2 regions of the Paenibacillus sp. GM1FR genome follow, and region 2 is predicted to be linked to the other one. Evidence: a T-box and tRNA genes for the amino acid it is inferred to sense, from the RefSeq annotation. Region 2 holds a T-box; the other holds one or more tRNA genes.

Region 1 (3,424 bases), on a different contig from region 2:
CTGCCTTAATCATTAAGGTGAAAGTCTGGTTTTTTTTTATTTTACAAAATCCTTTTTTTACTATTGAATAAAGAACTTATGTTCGCATATAATATGAAATACAAACAAACGTTCTTATCGGAGGGATGATTATGCTAGGGAAATATATTGGCCAGATGGTGGAGCTTGTCTACATGGATCGTGCAGGGCAGATTACGCAGCGACAGATTCGAATTAACAGTGTACGTGGTGGGATGATTAGAGCATCAGCGGGAAAAGAAGGTTCACCCCGAACATTTCTGGAGCAAGGTATTCTGGCATGGCGTCCTGTTACCGATCTGAATGGGGAGGTAAAGTATGCTGAACGACTTTGAACGCAAGATTTTGCGTATTATGGTGAACTATGCAGGACAACGGCGCAGGCTGCCGCGTATGGATGAACTGGAGAACAAGACGGGACGAAGCAGAGCATACATTCATGAGTCACTGCAGGAGCTGGAACGAACCGGGCACATCGCGTGGGAGAATCGGTCTACTCTCGAAGGGATACAGATTTTGCAGGCATGGGAACAGGTACAACAGCCGATTCGCAAAAGCCAACCTTCCGGTGATTCCGTAAAATATTTTACGGACTACTAATCATAATAAGAAAACGCCAACCCGGGTAACCGGATCGGCGCTTATTGTGTCACATGTACGACATGTGCATCTATTTTAGAAATGGGGGAGTTGGTCCAGGTTGTTGGTTGGGTCACCGTCGGCATCGCCGCGAATGTACATTTCGCCATCCTTGCCTTTAAATACATTCACACCGGCAATAGCGCCAGCTTTTACTTCTGCAAGTGCCTGCTGATAATCCAGTACGCGTCCTGCTGAAGTCTGAAAAGCTGTCAGGTCACCGTCACCATTTTTCTGTACTGCTGTGAAACTCTCGCGTGTCGTTTGATCCATGATGTCACACTCTCCTTATATGACGAGATAGGAATCTGCTTACCTGATTAGCCTATCCGAAATCATCGGAAGTATGCACCATATGCTGATGAGACCTTCCAACGACGAGGTTTTACAAGCTCTTTCTCATACGAACATGCAGAATATCTGCATCATAAAAAGGTTCTTCCGAAATCACTTCATAACCCAGTTTTTCATAGAATTTCTGTGCCTGACACTGCGCATCCAGTACAGAATAGGATAAGCCGAGTTCACGGGCCAGCTCCTCCATCGCGAGCAGAAGCACACGTCCATAACCGAATGAACGATGAGACTCAAGCACCGCGATCCGCTGCATTTTGGCCGTATCCTTGCTGTAATAGATCAGACGTCCTGTGGCTACAGCTTGGCCATCCGTACTTAACAATACATGATGCACATCTGGACTGATGACATCATATTGATCAATCTCAATCTCGGCAGGCACCTGTTGCTCGATAACAAAAACGTGATGGCGAATTCCCAAGGCTTGCTCCAGTTGTTCTTCTGTCGATACATAACTAATCTCAGCTGCCAATTCCATTCCTTCTTTCTGCTCTTGCGCGACATATCAGACTGAATTATACAAAAAAATGTTTTTCCTGTATAGTGAAGTCTGGAACATAATGGGAGAGGAGGGGGTAGTGATGGGCATGACAGGCATCATGGTAATTACATTGCTAATGTCGGCGGGAATGATTACTCTGTTGTATTTCGTTACGAAGAAAGCATACTCACGCAAGTGGGATGAAGACGAGTAATTCATCTGTTAACCTTCACGGCAAGACTTCACTGCTTCCTCGCGGAGAATATACATCTTGAATTACAGATTTGGAGTATACGTCCAGCCAAACGGGCAGAGATTCACCATTTTCATTGGGCTGTTGTAATTGTTGGAATTGTACCGTATGTTCATCCTTCTCCAAGCTGCAACCAGTAACGATTGTAATGAGAATCATAAGCCCAGCAAAGAGAAAGAAGCATTTGGTAAATGTATGTTTATTGGATTTTGACCGTTTTGTTATGTTTCTCATAGGGAATTCACCTCGTTGTAGAAATGGTAATCTTTCCTTTATTGTGCACCATTTCGGGTGAATTATAACCAAATAAATCATTGACAATGAACACGGTTACTTGATATGATACTGTTACTTGATTGGGAAACAATTATATATCATGATCTGTTAGCTCAGCTAAGTTTAGTAGTACGGACACGATGGATACATCTTAATTATTACAGGGCGATAGCTCAGCGGGAGAGCATTATCTTGACAGGGTAAGGGTCGTGGGTTCGATCCCCACTCGTCCTATATGAAAAATTAAAGGCAACTTCTTTTGAGAGTTATATCTCAAGAGGAGTTGTTTTTTTTATATAATAATATGGCTACCTCCAATAATATGTGTAGGTGGTTTTTGTTGATAATAAATATACTTAATGGTACAATTTGGCTAAAATTAGCAGTGAAAGTAGTTACTACTATCGATAAAAATAATACAGAAAAAAGATATGGTGGTTGATCGAATGGGACAAATAAAGCGTGTTGCAGCACTATATCGAGTGTCCACAAAAGGACAGATGGACGGGAACGATATTCCAATGCAACAACGAGCATGCAGGAAGATGGTAGAGAAACAAGAGGGATGGAAGCTAGTTAAGGAATATACCGAAAAAGGGATATCAGGTTTTAAAGTACCTGCCTCGAAGCGTGATGTTATCCAAAAGGCTAAAGAGGATGCAGAGAATGGTTTATTCGATGTCTTGTTGGTATTTATGTTTGATAGGCTTGGAAGAAAAGAGGATGAGACTCCCTTTGTACTTGAGTGGTTTGTAAACAAAGGTGTTGAAATGTGGTCTGTAATAGAAGGTCAGCAAAAAATTGAAGCATACACCGATCGGATGGTCAACTACTTAAGATTCTGGCAGTCAAGCGATGAAAGTAGGAAGACCTCTGACCGTGTCAACGAAAAACATATACAGATGGTCGAAGATGGTATTTTTAGGGGAGGAGGTATTCCCTATGGGTATAAAAGTGTTGATTCCGGTAATGTAAATAAAAAAGGAAAAGCACTGCAAAAACTGTGCAAGCAAGAAGAAGAGTCAAAGATCGTACAAGAAATATTCCGACTAGTGCTTGAAGAAGGTTACGGACAACTAAGAATAGCTAAACTTCTAAACGAAAAAAATGTTCCGACAAGAAAAGCAAAACAATGGGGTGCTCCTACTGTAAACGTTATACTTAAGAATCCAATTTACAAAGGAGTGATGAGATACAGAAAAGAAAAAGGGGACGATATATTTTCAAAACCAATTCCTGAATTAATGATAGTTTCAGAAGAGGATTGGAATAGTGTACAGGATATAAGGGACAAAAAGAACCCTAAGAATCCAAAAAGAAATGAAAATTCCATTCCCATGAGCACTAAGGGAAGTTTACTTTTAACTGGAATAGCCAGATGTGGTTGTTGTAATTCTAGA
Region 2 (3,424 bases):
CTGACCTGTCCACAAGGGAAGAGACATTAAGGAATAGCGAAGAATGGCAGCAAGAATATGCGGATTCGTCTTCGGTCGAGCCACTTCAGTCCGAGGAGCAAAGTGCGGAGTACGCTAACGAAAACAGACAACCTGATGCAAACGAAGATCCTGCATCTCTGACAGCGAATGGAGATGAATTGGCATCTCATGAGCAATACAGCGAACCTTCTCCGATCTCGTCATTTATGGCAGAGACTGCAGATCGATTAGCTTCTTACCCTGAGTCGGAACCATTGCTGCCTCTGGAAGATGAGTCTTCGGGTTGGTCCGAGCCTTCCGTGGATGTATTACCTGCGAACTCGAGAGGTGGAGATCAAGCAGTCTCAGAGCCTGCAGCTCAATCATCTAATGAGTTGGCAGCACAGGATGTACCGGACGCACCAGAGGTATGGCACTTCGAATCAGCGAGATCTGTACCTCAGCAGGAGAATCAGGCAGTTGCCGATGTCCCGGTTGAATCACAGGCGGAGAACTGGCAAGGTGTATTTGCTTCGTCCGAACCAGGCAACGCTGAGGAAGATCGGCCGTCTTTTGAAGCGACTGGGGTAGACGAGTTCGTACAGAACGAAGCATTTGTTCCTGAACCTGTGGCTGAGACGGAAGACAAGCCGGAGCTGAAGGTTGCTTTTGGCAGCAAAAAAGAATCCGCACCACGGCAAGAAGAGGGCGTAGGTATCTCTTCCTTGTTATCCTCCGGTAGAGCGGCACGCGATGCTGAAGTGGAGCGAGGCGATGAGGTTCCTGCGGGTGTAGTACAGGAAGAAACGTATCCAGCTGATGATGTGGAATGGAAGAACCTGTTCCTGGGAACGATCGTGGACCAGACCCCATTCCGCAAGGTGAAACTGTGCATCGTTCAGCGAGAAGATACACTGGATGCCATTGCAGATCGATATCAATTGAGCACGAGGGAACTTCAGTTGTATAACCGATTATCTGAGCAGGTTGTGGAAGAAGGTCAGATATTGTACATCCCTTAATCCGTAGTTAAAGCCTTCGTTACGACCCGTGATCCCCTTGAGGATTGCGGGTTTTTGTATGATTCGTCCTAAACCTGCATTCCAGCGCTCTTTATCCGCTGTTGTCAGGTTGACTATCGCGCACGAGCAAGGTATGATGTGTGTAGGTTTTTTGAAGAACAACGTGGAACGGGAGTAGTAGACAGTATGACCTTTCAGAGAGTGGAATTGCAACGCTGTGAGATTCCGCAGGAACCAACTGATCGAAGTCGCCCGGGAGTTGCCTGTTTGAATACAAGGGATGAATGAGATCTATCGTCATTTATTTCTGAGGTAGGATGGGCCGGTAGCAGCCGTTATCTGCTTGAAGTGTCACGTCATGTACAGAGGGTGAAGTCTATCTTGCTGTCAGCGTGAAACAAAGGTGGTACCGCGAAAGCTAACCTTTCGTCCTTTGATGGATGAAAGGTTTTTTTTGTTTTTTTTGGCGAAGATGATGAAGTAACGGAGGAATGACACATGTCTGAGGAAAAAAAATCAGCTGCAACAGAAATGCCGACCACTTACGATCCTAAGGCGGCAGAGGATAAATGGTACTCCACCTGGATGGAGCGTGGATATTTCAAAGCCGGTCAACGTAAAGATGCAGAGCCGTATACGATTGTAATTCCACCCCCAAATGTGACCGGGATGCTGCACATTGGGCATGCGCTTGATTTTACACTGCAGGATATTCTGATCCGCACCAAACGGATGCAAGGTTATGACGCACTGTGGCTTCCGGGTTCCGACCATGCAGGTATTGCTACCCAAACCAAAGTGGAGCAGAAGCTGCGTGAAGAAGGTCTGACTCGTTATGATCTGGGACGTGAGAAGTTTCTGGAGAAGGTATGGGACTGGAAAGATCAATATGCCACTACCATTCGTCAGCAATGGGGCAAAATGGGATTGTCGCTTGATTACTCACGTGAACGTTTTACGCTGGATGAAGGTCTGTCCCAAGCGGTTCGTAAAGTATTTGTTCAACTGTATGAAAAAGGCCTTATTTACCGAGGCAAACGTATCATTAACTGGGACCCGGTGAACCGGACAGCTCTGTCCGACATTGAGGTTGAATATAAAGAGGTTCAGGGTCACCTGTACCATCTGCGGTACCCGCTCAAAGACGGAAGTGGCTACGTTACAGTGGCAACAACGCGTCCTGAAACGATGCTGGGTGATACAGCGGTTGCTGTTCATCCGAAGGATGAGCGTTATGCAGATATGATTGGTAAAGTACTTGTACTGCCTATCATTGGACGCGAAATTCCAATTATCGCTGATGATTATGTGGATAAAGAGTTTGGAAGTGGTGCAGTTAAAATCACACCTGCGCATGATCCAAATGACTTTGAAGTAGGTCTTCGTCATGATCTTCCTCAGATTACGGTAATGGATGAGAGCGGCACAATGAATGCTGAGGCAGGCAAGTATCAGGGACTGGACCGCAGTGACTGCCGCAAGCAGATTGTTGCTGACTTGAAAGAGCAGGGCGTATTGATCAACATTGAGGATCACACGCATCAGGTTGGACACAGTGAACGTACCGGAGCTGTTGTTGAGCCGTATCTGTCTACACAGTGGTTCGTTGAGATGAAGCCACTTGCAGAGAGAGCGATTAAAAAACAACAGAGCGGCGAAGGGGTTAATTTTGTTCCAGATCGTTTTGAGAAAACCTATCTGAACTGGATCGAAAACGTTCGTGACTGGTGTATTTCCCGTCAACTGTGGTGGGGACATCGTATACCTGCTTGGTATGATGAAGAAACAGGTGAAATCATCGTATCTGCTGAAGATCCAACAACGCTGCCAGAGTATGCTGGACGCAAGCTCAGACAGGACGAAGACGTACTCGATACTTGGTTTAGCTCCGGCTTATGGCCATTCTCCACACTAGGCTGGCCGGAAGATACGGAAGACCTGAAACGTTATTATCCGACAAGTGTACTTGTGACAGGGTATGACATCATATATTTCTGGGTTGCACGTATGATTTTCACTGCATTGGAATTCACCGATGAGATTCCGTTCAAGGATGTGCTGATGCATGGTCTTGTCCGTGATGCAGATGGACGTAAAATGTCCAAATCACTGGGTAACGGTGTAGATCCGCTGGATGTGATTGAGAAATACGGCGCAGATGCAATGCGTTACATGATCTCAACCAGCAGCACGCCAGGTCAGGATCTGCGTTTCCGTTGGGAACGGGTGGAGCAGGCTCGTAATTTCGCCAACAAGATCTGGAATGCTTCGCGCTTTGCATTGATGAATCTGGAAGGATTCACCTATGAGGAACGTGACATTAGCGGAGAGCTTGGTACAGCGGATTATTGGATTTTGCACCGTTTGAACGAAACTTCCCGCGATATTACGCGTCTAATCGA

Evidence for each region. A T-box is a leader RNA that pairs with one kind of tRNA and senses whether it is charged. The one in region 2 lies ahead of PAEAM_RS12360 (valine--tRNA ligase), so its partner is inferred to be a tRNA-Val.
Region 1: it has a tRNA-Val gene. The T-box ahead of PAEAM_RS12360 (valine--tRNA ligase) is inferred to sense a tRNA for this amino acid. The anticodon was not compared.

Annotation. Positions count from the first base shown of each region.
Region 1 is NZ_MKZL01000011.1:272,352-275,775, forward strand. It holds gene PAEAM_RS07170 (hypothetical protein) at 132-353, shown strand; gene PAEAM_RS07175 (hypothetical protein) at 337-618, shown strand; gene PAEAM_RS07180 (DUF3892 domain-containing protein) at 694-930, opposite strand; gene PAEAM_RS07185 (GNAT family N-acetyltransferase) at 1,043-1,486, opposite strand; gene PAEAM_RS07190 (hypothetical protein) at 1,725-1,982, opposite strand; tRNA gene PAEAM_RS07195 (tRNA-Val) at 2,187-2,258, shown strand; gene PAEAM_RS07200 (recombinase family protein) at 2,471-3,424, shown strand, end outside.
Region 2 is NZ_MKZL01000013.1:26,499-29,922, reverse strand. It holds gene PAEAM_RS12365 (LysM peptidoglycan-binding domain-containing protein) at 1-1,022, shown strand, start outside; T-box leader at 1,178-1,459, shown strand; gene PAEAM_RS12360 (valine--tRNA ligase) at 1,521-3,424, shown strand, end outside.